4 regions of the Bacillus sp. EA-CB0995 genome follow, and region 4 is predicted to be linked to each of the others. Evidence: riboswitches for the same ligand, from Rfam matches in the RefSeq annotation. Region 4 holds a riboswitch; each other region holds the start of a gene.
The links. A riboswitch is a leader RNA that binds a small molecule or an ion and turns the genes downstream of it on or off. The one in region 4 is predicted to bind S-adenosylmethionine.

Region 1 (3,197 bases), 710 kb from region 4:
AATGGGCTTAACACAGCTCCAGATGCATTATGATAGTGAGCGAGTTCCTGACATAACTTTGTACCTTTAGCAACGACAAGTCCGCTTAATACATCGTTATGACCGCCTAAATATTTTGTAGCACTATGCAGGACAATGTCAGCTCCGGTTGTTAATGGTTGTTGTAAATACGGTGTGTAGAATGTGTTATCAACAATAAGTAGCAAGTTATGACGTTTTGCAACGGTAGCAACTGCTGCGATGTCCGTTACTTGCATAAGTGGGTTTGTTGGTGTTTCTATGAAAATTGCTTTTGTATTTGGTGAAATTGCTTTTTCAATTTCTTGTATATGCTGCGTATCTACGTATCTACATCGAACATCCCATTTTTGTTCGTGCTCTGTAAATAAACGATATGTTCCGCCGTATAAATCTTCAGATACAATAAGTTCGTCACCAGATCGGAATAGTGAAAGGACAAGAAGAACAGCAGCCATTCCTGAGCTACAGGCATAGCCTTGCTCTCCTTGCTCTAAGTCAGTGATTGCGCGCTCTAATAGAAGACGTGTTGGGTTTCCTGTTCGGGAATAATCAAACCCTGTTGACCTTCCAATTCCTTCGTGACGGTACGCAGTGGAGAAGTAAACGGGTGGATTGACTGCTCCTGTTGTTGTTTCACTGCGATTTCCAATTTGGGCAAGCTTCGTTTCAATTGTAGACATAATAGAATTCCTCCTTATACAAAATAAAAAAGCCTTCTAAGAAGAAGGCTTATATATGACGAATATAGTCTTCTTCTTATCTGTCAAATCATTTCTCAATTTGCTGGAATTAGCACCTTATTAACAAATAAAAAGCTTGTTAATGGTTGCTGAGGCGTCAATGGGCCAGTCCCTCGACCTCTCTCGATAAGAATTCGAAATATGAAGTTTTTTATTATGTTTTTTTACTTTACAACAAATTTAGAAAGAAGCGCAACTATATTTTGAATAATTTTATTTTTCTTTATTTTCGTTGACTTTCTCACTTCAACATGCTAAATTAATGAAAAAATTAACAAAGATTGTTAATGGGTGAACGGATGATGTTTACTTTTAGCATTCACAATAGAATGAAACTCTTATCAAGAGTGGTGGAGGGAAAGGCCCTGTGAAACCCAGCAACCTTCAAACAACATGTTTGAGACGGTGCTAAGACCTGCAGAACAAATTGTTCTGAATGATAAGAGGAGGATGAAATGCTGTCCCCCTCTTCATTGAGAAGAGGGGGTTTTTATATTGAAAAGAAGAGAGGGAGATATGTGAAATTACTAGATTTATTGCAACGAGGAATTGTTATTGGGGACGGGGCAATGGGAACATTGTTACACTCTCATGGTTTACAAAGCTGCTTTGAAGAATTGAATTTATCTGAGCCGGATCGGATTATTTCGATTCATAAACAATATGTTGCAGCCGGAGCAGATGTTATTCAAACAAATACATACGGAGCAAATGAAGGAAAACTTCGCATGTATGGACTGGAGGATCGCGTAAGAAAAATTAATCGTGCCGCTGTAAGACATGCAAAAGCAGCTGTGACAGAAAAAAATGCAATTGTTGGAACAATCGGTGGTATGAAACACATTGGAGCAGTTACAACGACTGATATGGAACGAGAATTTATGCTCTTAGAGCAAGCAAATGCTTTACTAGAGGAAAATGTTGATGGGCTATTATTAGAAACCTTTTATGATGAATTTGAATTGCTTCATGCAGTGAAAGTATTACGAAAGCAAACAAACGTCCCTCTTATTGCACAGCTTGCTCTTCACGAAGCTGGTACAACTCAAAATGGAAATAGTGTAGATGGTGTATTGAAGCGGCTTATAGAGTATGGTGCAAATGTGGTCGGATTAAATTGTCAATTAGGGCCGCTTCATATGATCGAATCTTTTAAAACAATAGCAATTCCTGAATATGGTTATTTATCTGCATATCCAAATGCCGGTCTTCCTAAATATGTAGAAGGTCGTTATGTATATGAAGGAAGCCCTGCTTATTTTGAAGAGATGGCGCCAGAATTTATTAAGCAAGGAGTTAGGTTACTTGGTGGTTGTTGCGGTACAACCCCTGCTCATATCGAAGCAATGAAGCGGGCACTTAAAAATGAGCGTCCTGTAACAGCTAAAGAAGTTGTAAAGCGTGCAGAAGTAATAGCAACGAAGCGTGTAAATACAGTGAATCGAATTACATTAGCAGAAAAAGCGAAGAAAGAAACGACAGTGATTGTTGAGCTTGATCCGCCAAAAACTTTGGATACGCAACGGTTTTTGAAGGAGCAAAAGCGTTGAAGCGTGCGGGAACAGATGCTATTACGTTAGCAGATAATTCCTTAGCATCACCGCGTGTATCAAATATGGCGATGGGTGCGTTATTAACAAAGCATGATATTCCTGTATTGACCCATTTAACGTGCCGTGATCATAATGTAATCGGGCTGCAGTCTCATTTACTTGGATTAGCAGCGCTTGGTATGGAGGAAGTATTGGCATTAACAGGGGATCCAGCACGCGTTGGTGATTTTCCGGGTGCAACATCTGTATATGACCTTTCTTCTGTAGAGCTTATTAAAATGATTAAAGAAATGAACAATGGGCGTTCTATTTTAGGGAAATCAATTGGAGCAGCTACTCATTTTTCAGTGGGCGGAGCCTTTAATCCGAATGTAAGACATATAGAAGCAGCTGTAAAACGCATGGAGAAAAAAATTGCAGCTGGCGCTGAGTATTTTTTAACGCAGCCCATCTATGATGCGACAGTCATTCGAAACGTATATGAAGCAACGAAGCATATCGAGCAGCCGATTTTTATTGGCATTATGCCACTTGTAAGTAAACGAAATGCAGATTTTCTACATTTTGAAGTACCAGGTATTACTCTTCCAGAAGAAGTGAGAAGGCGTATGGACGGGCATGGAACGTCAGAAGAAGCAGTGGCAGAAGGCATTCTTATATCTCAAGAGTTAATTGATGTCGCGATGGAATTATTTAACGGTATTTATTTAATTACACCATTTTTAAAGTACGAAGTGACAGAAGCACTTGTTAGGTATATTCAAGCAAAGAAAGAGCAGAAAGAAGGAATAAATGTATGAGACCAATCGAGGAAAGATTGCAGCAAGAAATTTTAATTTTAGACGGTGCAATGGGAACGATGATTCAACAAGAAGACCTTTCA
Region 2 (3,197 bases), 1.9 Mb from region 4:
AAAATAGCAAGCAAAGAAGACAATCCTACAAGCTGTAAATGTTGAGTAAGCAGCACAAGAAACTCATCCGGATAATCTACAATAAGCTGAAAATAGCCATTGTAATAAGCCCAACCCAAAAAACTGATAACTAAGGGAGTACAAATCCACTTGAAAAGATTAGAAAAGAATCGCTTTTTTTCATGTTTACGTTCCTTTCCTGTTGAATCATTTGAAATGTGCTGTAAAAATTGTTTAATGTCTGTGCTTTGTATAATTCCAATAGGCTGATTGTTGTCTCCTATAACAAGAACTTGCTCATATTTTGCGCTCAACATACGTGATAAAGTTTCTCTTAAATCTGTATGTATTGAAACTGTTAAATCTGCTGAAAGATGTCTTGTTTCTTGAAGGTATCCGGCTTTCGCTAAATCACTTACCGTATATAGACTAAGCTGTTTTAATGTTCGATCTTTCCCTAAAAAGTTGGCTACAAAGTCATTCTTAGGTGATTCCAGCAATTGTGCTGGAGTGCCATATTGTACTAATTCTCCCTCCTTTAAAATTGCAATGTAATCTCCTAATTTTATGGCTTCATCTAAATCGTGGCTCACAAATAAAATAGTTTTTTGAACTTGTTTTTGAATTTTTAAGAATTCATCTTGTAAACGAGCTCTTATAATGGGATCTAGTGCGCTAAATGGTTCATCCATTAACATAACGGGTGGGTTTACAGCCATTGCTCTTGCAATTCCGATACGTTGTTGCTGTCCGCCTGATAATTCGTAAGGATAACGTTTTCGGTACTCCTCGGGATTCAAACCAATGAGTTCCATCAATTCCGTATATCGGGCTTGTTTTCTTTTTTGTCCCATCCTAATAAATCAGGAATAACTGTAATATTTTGTTCAATAGTCATATTAGGGAACAATCCGTTATGCTGAATCACGTATCCAATATTGCGACGAAGCTCAATTTCATTAAACGAATGAATTTCTTTTCCGTTGATAAAAATCTTCCCATTTGAAAGAGGAACAAGACGATTAACCATTCTTAATAATGTGGTCTTTCCACATCCTGATGGTCCAAGTAAGACGACGATTTTCCCCTCAGGAACAGTCAAGTTAATATCATGAATGGCTGTTACGTCTGAATCATACGTTTTTGACACACCCTTAAACTCTATCAAACTGTACACCTCCAAATGATGATGGTTATTTATTTCGTAAATTCATAGGTGTTAATCTTCTCTGTAATAAGCCTAGAGAACTGTCTGCAATTAGTGCGAGAATAGAAATGAATAATGCACCGGTTAAAATCATCTCAGGGTGTGTTCGAGCAATCCCCTGATTAATTAAGACTCCTAATCCTCCAGCTCCAACAAAAGCTGAAATGGCTCCAATTCCGATATTTAAAACGACGGCTGTTCGAACACCAGCTAAAATAATAGGAAGGGCATTTGGAATTTCGACCATTCGTAGTCGTTCCCATTTATTCATGCCGATTCCAATCGCAGCATCACGAATGTGTGGATCGATGTTCTTGATGGCTACGTATGTATTGCGAATAATAGGAAGCTGTGAGTAGAGGACTAATGCAATAATAGCCGGTAAAAAGCCGATTCCTTGATTAATGATTGATAAAAGTGGCATCATAAGACCAAATAACGCAATACTTGGGATGGTCATAATAATATTAGCTATTTGAAGAACAGATTCTGCCAGCTCTTCATTTGTTGTAAGGAAAATTCCAATCGGCACCCCGATGGCGATAGCGATAAATAAAGAAAGTCCAACAAGCTGAAAGTGTTCCCATGTTAATATCATAACTTGATCTGAATTGTCTACGATGTACTGCCAAAGTTTTGTAATCCTATCCATACAATTCCTCCAATAAAAAACTCTTCTTATTTAAACATAAGAAGAGTTTTTTAGTCTGTAATCTCTTCTTATCTCTCAAGCTCATAAAACCTGCAGGAATTGGCACAGTTTTCTTATAGAAAGAACCTGTTGCCGAGGTATCAAAGGGCCTGTCCCTCCACCTCTCTTGATAAGAATGTATAAATTCATATTTAATTTAGACTAATACTATACTAAGCAGATATGAATTGTCAATATTTTTAATTAATTAAAATAATAATTAATATTTAAAATAATTTTAGGGTGAATGTGTTTTTTATGGTTCTGGTGCAAATACTTAGGAAAGATATAAAGAGGCGAAAAGTTTCCTAGTGGAATCTATTCTTAGGTAGCAATTCCAAATAGTTGATGGATGAACTTCACTTGATCTTGGACAGACTTGTCCAGTAAAACAAGTTGCTCTTTTTTTACCATATGCATAGCTTCTATTCCAGAAATAATGGATGTAGCTGTGCGAAAGGATTTCAATCCTAACATCGAACGAACTCGCTTTTTAATAAACCGATGATCTTGTTCCACTATGTTATTGAGATATTTCACTTGCCTTAGTTGGATGCCTTCAGGCATCTGCTTTTTTCTTTTAACTCTTGGATAGCGATAGGATAAGCTGGATTTTTATCAACGGTCACAACACGAGGTTTAGAAACATGAAAAGACCGCAAAGCTTTCTTGAAAAAGCGCTTTGCAGCCTTGTGGTCTCTTGTTTGGCTTAGATAAAAATCAATCGTATTTCCTTTCGAATCGACAGCTCGGTACAGATACATCCATTGACCTTTAACTTTTATATATGTTTCATCAACTCTCCAGGAGTCATTTGTTTGCTTGAGGTGACGACGAATTCGTTTGTCTAACTCAGACGCATAATGGTAGTGTGGACGATGGGTACACCACGCTCTTCCATCATTTCCACCAAATCACGAAAACTCAGATTGTACCGTAGGTACCATCTCACTGTAAGAAGGATAATTTCAGACTGATAATGTTTCCACTTGAACAAATTTTTCGTTTTCATACCGATGACACCCCTTTTTTAGAGTCATAGTATCAGCATGTCCAAGTTTGATAGATTTTTAGCACCATAACCAATTAAAGCAAGGGTAGGAGTGAGAACTTTGTACCCTTTGCTTTTTAAACAAATATTAGATTTTCCTAAACTCACCGATACCTCCTATACCCGGAAGGCCTGTACCTCCCGGATGGCCTTGCAATCCGAAGTTTGCCGGGGGAGGAGGATTCCCTGGATCATAATCGGAATGACTGTAGCTGGAGCTTTTGCCTTTGCCAGTGGCGCCGGATGCG
Region 3 (3,197 bases), 830 kb from region 4:
CGGGGATAAAATAATCTTTCAAAATATTTGTGTTCGCTTACTTCGAGGTGAGCGTGTTGGCCTTGTAGGGAGCAACGGAGCAGGGAAATCCACATTACTGCGTATATTAGCAGGAGAGTTACTTCCTGATGCAGGAAAGGTTGAATGGTTTCCTCATGTAAATATTGGTTTTTTACAGCAACATATTGATTTACAAGCTGGAACAACCATTATGAAATATTTACAAAGTGCCTTTGTACATTTGTATGATATCGAGCATAATATGCGGCAAGTAGCGGAGAAAATGGCAACAGCAGGAGATAACCTTGAACAATTGTTAGTACAATACGGAGAGTTACAAAGTATACTAGAGCATTCTGATTTTTATCATATTGATGCAAAAATAGAGGAAGTTGCTGCGGGATTAGGGATTTTAGCACTTGGCATGGAGCGTGAGGTGGAAAAACTAAGCGGCGGCCAACGAACAAAACTATTATTAGGAAAATTATTATTAGAAGAACCGCATGTTTTATTACTTGATGAACCAACAAACTATCTCGATAACGTTCATATTGAATGGCTTATGGGGTATTTGAAAAATTACGAACATGCTTACATTGTGGTTTCGCATGATGAAAGGTTTTTAAATGAAATTACCAATGTAATTTATCATTTAGAACATAAAGGAATGAAACGTTATATAGGTAATTATCAAACATTTATAAAAAACCATGAACAAAATAAACAGCAATTACAAGTGGCATATGATAGGCAGCAAAGAGAAATTGGAAAGTTAAAGGACTTTATTCAAAAGAATAAAATTCGTAAAGCAAGACAGGCAAAAAGCCGCGAAAAAGTATTAGAAAAAATAAACAAAATCGGAAAACCAACTTCTGCACTGCAGCCACGTTTTATGTTTCATGTTTACTGTGATCCTGTGAGCCGGATTTTAGAGGCAAAGGATATGCAAATTGGCTACACAGCGCCCTTATTCCCGCCAATTGATTTACAGGTAAAGCGTGGTGAAAAAATTGCCATCGTCGGCTATAACGGTATTGGGAAAACAACAATGTTAAAAACACTATTGGGACATTTGCAGCCTTTAAGTGGTATTGTGAAAATAGGAGAGCGAGTAAATCCAGCTTATTTTGCACAAGAAGAATTTGCTTCAGAACAAACACCAATTGAGGAAATATGGTCATTGCGACCTGATATGACTCAAAAAGAAATTCGGCAGGCCCTAGCAAGGTGCGGTTTAACAGAAGAACATATTGGGCAGCGGCTTTGCTCATTAAGTGGTGGAGAACAAACAAAAGTACGTTTATGTGAATTGATGTTAACAGAAAGTAATATACTCGTTTTAGATGAACCAACTAACCATTTAGATGTTCGAGCAAAAGAAGCACTTAAGGAAGCCCTTATGCAATATGAAGGAACGGTTTTACTTGTTTCTCATGAGCCAGATTTTTATGAAGAATGGGTGACGCAAGTATGGCATGTGCAGGGGTGGTGTAAAGAGATAAAATAAGGGATATCAAAGGAGCGTATAGCTCCTTTATCCCGCTATTTTTGGGCGGTAAGCCCCCACTGGGGGAAGTTTCACTTTATAGTTCGATAATAAAAAAAATTCAGAAAAGTATGTTGACAAAATGTTTTACAAGATTTAGTATAAGGTACATAGTTTTTGACAACTTTATACCGATACTCTTATCCAGAGAGGCGGAGGGACTGGCCCGATGAAGCCCGGCAACCAAACTTACGAAACGGTAAGTTCAGGTGCTAATTCCAGCAAAACGATTATCGTTTTGGAAGATAAGAGAGGAAGCTACTTTTATATATAGGACACCTCTCTTAACTTTAGAGAGGTGTTTTTATTTTGTCAAAAAGATAGAAACTAAGGAGGAACTGAGATGAAGAAATTATTGTTAAGTATTGTAAGCGGAGCTGTATTGTTACTAGGGGCATGCAGCTTAAATTCAACAAAAGATGCTAAGGCATTAGATGAGAAGAAAATTACTGTTGGCGTAACCGGCGGGCCGCATGAACAAATCTTGGAGAAAGTAAAAGAAGTAGCTGCAAAAGATCATTTACAAGTGGAGATTAAAGTGTTCAATGATTATGTAATGCCCAATGTATCGTTAGATGAAAAAGACATTGATCTAAATAGCTTTCAAACGAAATCATATTTAGATGTATTTAAAGAAGAACGCAAAATGAAGTTAACAGAAGTATTTTCAACAGTAACGTTTCCAATGGGAATCTACTCAAAGCAAGTGAAAGATGTGAAAGATTTAAAAGAAGGGGATGCAATTGCTGTACCAAATGATCCGACAAATGAATTACGCGCTTTGAAATTGTTTGAGAAAGCGGGTGTATTAAAAGTTGATCCGAAAGCAACAGAGAAGGCAACAGCGAAAGATGTAGTGGAGAATCCTAAAAACTTAAAAATTGTTGAACTAGAAGCATCTCAGTTGCCAACACAGTTAAGTGAAGTAAAAGCAGCTGCCATTAATACAAATTTTGCAATGGGTGCAAAGCTACATCCAGCAAAAGATTCTATTTTCCGTGAAGGAAAAGATTCGCCATATGTAAACTGGGTTGTTGTTCGTTCAGATAATAAAGATGATGCAGTCGTAAAGCAGTTTAAGAAAGCTTACCAATCACCAGAAGTGAAAGAATTTATTGAGAAAAAATTTGATGGAGCTGTATTGCCATCGTGGTAGGAGATGAAGTGTATGATCGAATTACAGAATGTATCTAAAATATTTGAAACAGAAAAAGGGAAAGTAGAAGCACTTAAAGATACATCGCTTACTGTGAAAAAAGGAGAAATATTTGGAGTTATTGGATATAGCGGTGCTGGGAAAAGTACGTTAATCCGCTGCGTCAATTTATTAGAAAGACCGACGACTGGTCATGTTCTTATAAATGGAAAAGATTTAACATCTTTACCTTCAAATGAGCTTGCACAGGCAAGGCAAAAAATTGGCATGATTTTTCAAGGGTTTAATTTATTAAAAACAGCAACTGTATATGAAAATATAGCACTTCCACTTCGACTTACAGGAATTACAAAAGCTGAGATTCAACATAGGACAGAAAAATATTTGCGCATTGTTGGATTGTTTGAAAAAAAGATGCGTATCCGAATGAGCTTTCAGGGGGACAAAAACAACGGGTTGCGATTGCCCGCGCTTTATCTCATGAACCAGAAGTAT
Region 4 (3,197 bases):
AGCAGCTAATGCAAACACAAATACAGCAAGAAGTGCTGAAAATAATACCTTCTTCATGTTATAACATCCCCTCTTTTTTCAATATTCAAAATATAAAGTCTATATAGAGTTTTCGTACGAAACGAAAACTCTTTATCCTAATAATAACTAACTTCTCTTTACCTTTTATCAAGTCGCTTTGTAAGAAAATCACCAAACATTTGAATAATAAATACAATAACAAGTACAAGAATTGTTGCCATGAGAGTAACATCACCATTATTGCGTTGGAACCCCTCTAAATAAGCAAGTGTACCAAGACCACCTGCTCCAACAACTCCAGCCATTGCTGTGTAGCCTACAAGTGCAATTGCCGTTACCGTAATACCCGAAATAAGTGCTGGAAAAGATTCTGGTATCAATACTTTTAAGATAATTGTACTCGTCTTTGCTCCCATCGCTTTTGATGCTTCAATAACGCCTTTATCAATTTCACGAAGCGCAATTTCAACCATTCTCGCATAGAACGGTGCTGCTCCAACAATTAATGCTGGCAATGCGGCACTTGCTCCAAGAATCGTATTAAGAAGAAACTTCGTAAACGGAATCAATAAAATGATTAAAATGATGAACGGAATGGAACGAAAAATATTTACAAACGCGCCAATCACAATATTAACTGGCTTGTTCTCCCACAGATTATCTTTTCCTGTGAGAAACAGTACTAATCCAAGAATAAGACCTAATACGAACGTTGCAAGCGTGGCAATTGCCGTCATGTATAACGTTTCTTGTGTTGCTTCTAACATTTGATCCCAATCGACATTTTGAAACAAATTATCCATGTGCAATCACCTCCAGCTCTACTTGCTCTTGTTGAATTGTTGCAACTGCCTCTGCAACTATATCTTCGTCACCTTTTAAATGAACAATTAAACTTCCATACGCCCCGTTTGTTGTTTGAGCAATATTCCCTTGCAGAATGCTCACTTCCACTCCATCTTGCTTCATTAACTCCTGCAAAACTGGTCTTTCTACCGCTTCACCAATAAATTGCAGTTTCACAACTTTTCCTTCCGGGTACTTCTCTACTAAATGTTCAATTGCTTCATCTGTATCTTCAGAATCTGTTATTTGCTTAACAAAACGCTTTGTAATGTCTTGCTGCGGATTACGAAATACTTCTAACACACTGCCGCTTTCAACAATCTTTCCTTTTTCCATAACAGCAACGCGGTTACAAATTTTTTGAATAACGTGCATTTCATGTGTAATGAGTACAATCGTTAAACCGAGGCGTTTATTAATATCGAGAAGCAAATCTAAAATTTGATCTGTTGTTTCTGGATCTAGTGCTGATGTCGCTTCATCGCATAATAATACTTTCGGGTTATTTGCTAATGCTCTCGCAATACCAACACGCTGCTTTTGTCCACCACTTAGCTGAGATGGATACGCATCTCCCCGTCCCTCTAAACCAACAAGACGAATCAATTCATCTACACGCTGTGTTCTTTTCTCTTTTGTCACTCCAGCAATTTCAAGCGGAAAAGCAATATTTTCACGAACGGTTCGTGACCAAAGCAAGTTAAAATGCTGGAAAATCATCCCGATTTCTTGACGCGCTTCTCGCAGTTCTTTTCCTCTAATTGCTGAAATCAAACGCTCTCCAACAGTAATTTTTCCAGACGTTGGTTTCTCCAATTGATTAAACAAGCGAATTAAGGAACTCTTTCCGGCACCGCTATATCCGATAACCCCGAAAATTTCACCTTTTTCTATTTGTAAATTCGCATTATCAACAGCAGTAACATCGCCGGTTTTGGAGCGATATATTTTCTTTACATTTTCTAACACAATCATTGATGTCACCCCTTTTTAGTTAAAAATCGTAAGCGGCTCGCCGCTATAACTATAAAAACGATTTGTCGTTTGAGCGTCCTCCTACACTGAAACAACAAAAAAACCTTTCTGCTTTAAAATGAGCAGAAAGGTTTATATACATAAATTACTATTATCCTTTCCTCTCATCTCTCAAAGCATTCGCTTTGCAGGAATTGGCACCATTTCAACATAAGTTGACGGTTGCCGGGTTTCATAGGGCACAGTCCCTCCACCTCTCTTGATAAGAGAAAATCAGATATAAATTTCGTCTGATTTTGTCGTTATGAAGTTTTCGTTATTTCATGTTTTGAATTGTATCAACGCATGAAATAGATGTCAACAGAAATTTTCGCAAAGAAGGAACTTTCTGAAATTTAAGCACCTATTCGTAGCGGCTTACAAATATGAAATACAGATTCTAATAATAACATTGTTTGGTATGTCCCTCTATATGTAATGGCCTTTCTACGCAATAGTGACTGCAAACGAACTTGTCCTGTAATTAATAACTGCAAGTCATCTTCTTGAAAACAAACAAGTTCTTCCGTTCCCATTGCACCATTCGTAAGCTCAATTTTATCTCTTGAAATTTTCAATGAATAACGCTCATCTTGAAAAGTAAAACAAACAGTCCGCTCAAATTGCGGCAGTAGCGGTTCTAAATGATATTGCGTATTGGCATATGTTACAAATGATTGAAGCAGTGAATACAATTTCATCTCCGTCACACTCCTCATATCACGTTTTACATAATACCATTCCATTTCTATAACGGGCTCTCCTGTATCTTTCTCTCGACAAAAAATCGCTTGTTGCTTATATTTCCCAAGAAATATGTCGAGGCGGCAAAGTATTTGCCGCCTATTGTAATTCCATATATAAATATTCCACAGATTGAAATGCATATATTTTCTTCATAAGTTGATTTTTCTCAAATATAAGTAAACACGGAACACTTTCAATTTCGTACTCCCGCGCAAAATGCGGTGCGTAATTTAAATCTAGCATCCCAATTTCCAAATGAGGTAATGCGGCTTCAACAACTGTTAACATTTTTTTAGCAAGTTGACACGTACCACACATTGGCGTATATACGTATAACACCGTTTTATCTTGATTTTCAACTGCAGCTACAGCTTCATTTCCTGTCAAATCGATCATTCTACCATTCCTTACCGTAAAAATTCTGTATAAACGTCAATGTCAGCTCCCCATAAAACGTTCGCTAAATGATTTGATGGTGCAGTTGCAACCTCACGATACGAACGATCAATATAAATATGTTCAGCATGTGGAAATTCTCGGCGAAATTGTTTGCGTAGCTTCTCTCCTGC

Region 1: linked by a shared signal. The riboswitch ahead of ACEWFJ_RS07365 (bifunctional homocysteine S-methyltransferase/methylenetetrahydrofolate reductase) and the one ahead of ACEWFJ_RS03690 (methionine ABC transporter ATP-binding protein) in region 4 are both predicted to bind S-adenosylmethionine.
Region 2: linked by a shared signal. The riboswitch ahead of ACEWFJ_RS13635 (ABC transporter permease) and the one ahead of ACEWFJ_RS03690 (methionine ABC transporter ATP-binding protein) in region 4 are both predicted to bind S-adenosylmethionine.
Region 3: linked by a shared signal. The riboswitch ahead of ACEWFJ_RS22290 (MetQ/NlpA family ABC transporter substrate-binding protein) and the one ahead of ACEWFJ_RS03690 (methionine ABC transporter ATP-binding protein) in region 4 are both predicted to bind S-adenosylmethionine.

Annotation. Positions count from the first base shown of each region.
Region 1 covers NZ_CP169269.1:1,413,887-1,417,083, forward strand. The annotation lists partial or broken gene ACEWFJ_RS07360 (methionine biosynthesis PLP-dependent protein) at 1-701, opposite strand, end outside; SAM riboswitch class I at 775-894, opposite strand; SAM riboswitch class I at 1,097-1,207, shown strand; partial or broken gene ACEWFJ_RS07365 (bifunctional homocysteine S-methyltransferase/methylenetetrahydrofolate reductase) at 1,280-3,114, shown strand; gene metH (methionine synthase) at 3,111-3,197, shown strand, end outside.
Region 2 covers NZ_CP169269.1:2,619,056-2,622,252, forward strand. The annotation lists gene ACEWFJ_RS13625 (ABC transporter permease subunit) at 1-854, opposite strand, end outside; gene ACEWFJ_RS13630 (ATP-binding cassette domain-containing protein) at 815-1,168, opposite strand; gene ACEWFJ_RS13635 (ABC transporter permease) at 1,194-1,859, opposite strand; SAM riboswitch class I at 1,925-2,035, opposite strand; partial or broken gene ACEWFJ_RS13640 (IS6 family transposase) at 2,223-2,910, opposite strand; gene ACEWFJ_RS13645 (hypothetical protein) at 3,067-3,197, opposite strand, start outside.
Region 3 covers NZ_CP169269.1:4,339,529-4,342,725, reverse strand. The annotation lists gene ACEWFJ_RS22295 (ABC-F family ATP-binding cassette domain-containing protein) at 1-1,507, shown strand, start outside; SAM riboswitch class I at 1,684-1,798, shown strand; gene ACEWFJ_RS22290 (MetQ/NlpA family ABC transporter substrate-binding protein) at 1,890-2,702, shown strand; partial or broken gene ACEWFJ_RS22285 (methionine ABC transporter ATP-binding protein) at 2,715-3,197, shown strand, end outside.
Region 4 covers NZ_CP169269.1:704,121-707,317, reverse strand. The annotation lists gene metQ (methionine ABC transporter substrate-binding lipoprotein MetQ) at 1-57, opposite strand, end outside; gene ACEWFJ_RS03695 (methionine ABC transporter permease) at 159-824, opposite strand; gene ACEWFJ_RS03690 (methionine ABC transporter ATP-binding protein) at 817-1,842, opposite strand; SAM riboswitch class I at 2,004-2,111, opposite strand; gene ACEWFJ_RS03685 (hypothetical protein) at 2,238-2,582, opposite strand; gene ACEWFJ_RS03680 (thioredoxin family protein) at 2,725-3,024, opposite strand; gene ACEWFJ_RS03675 (toprim domain-containing protein) at 3,036-3,197, opposite strand, start outside.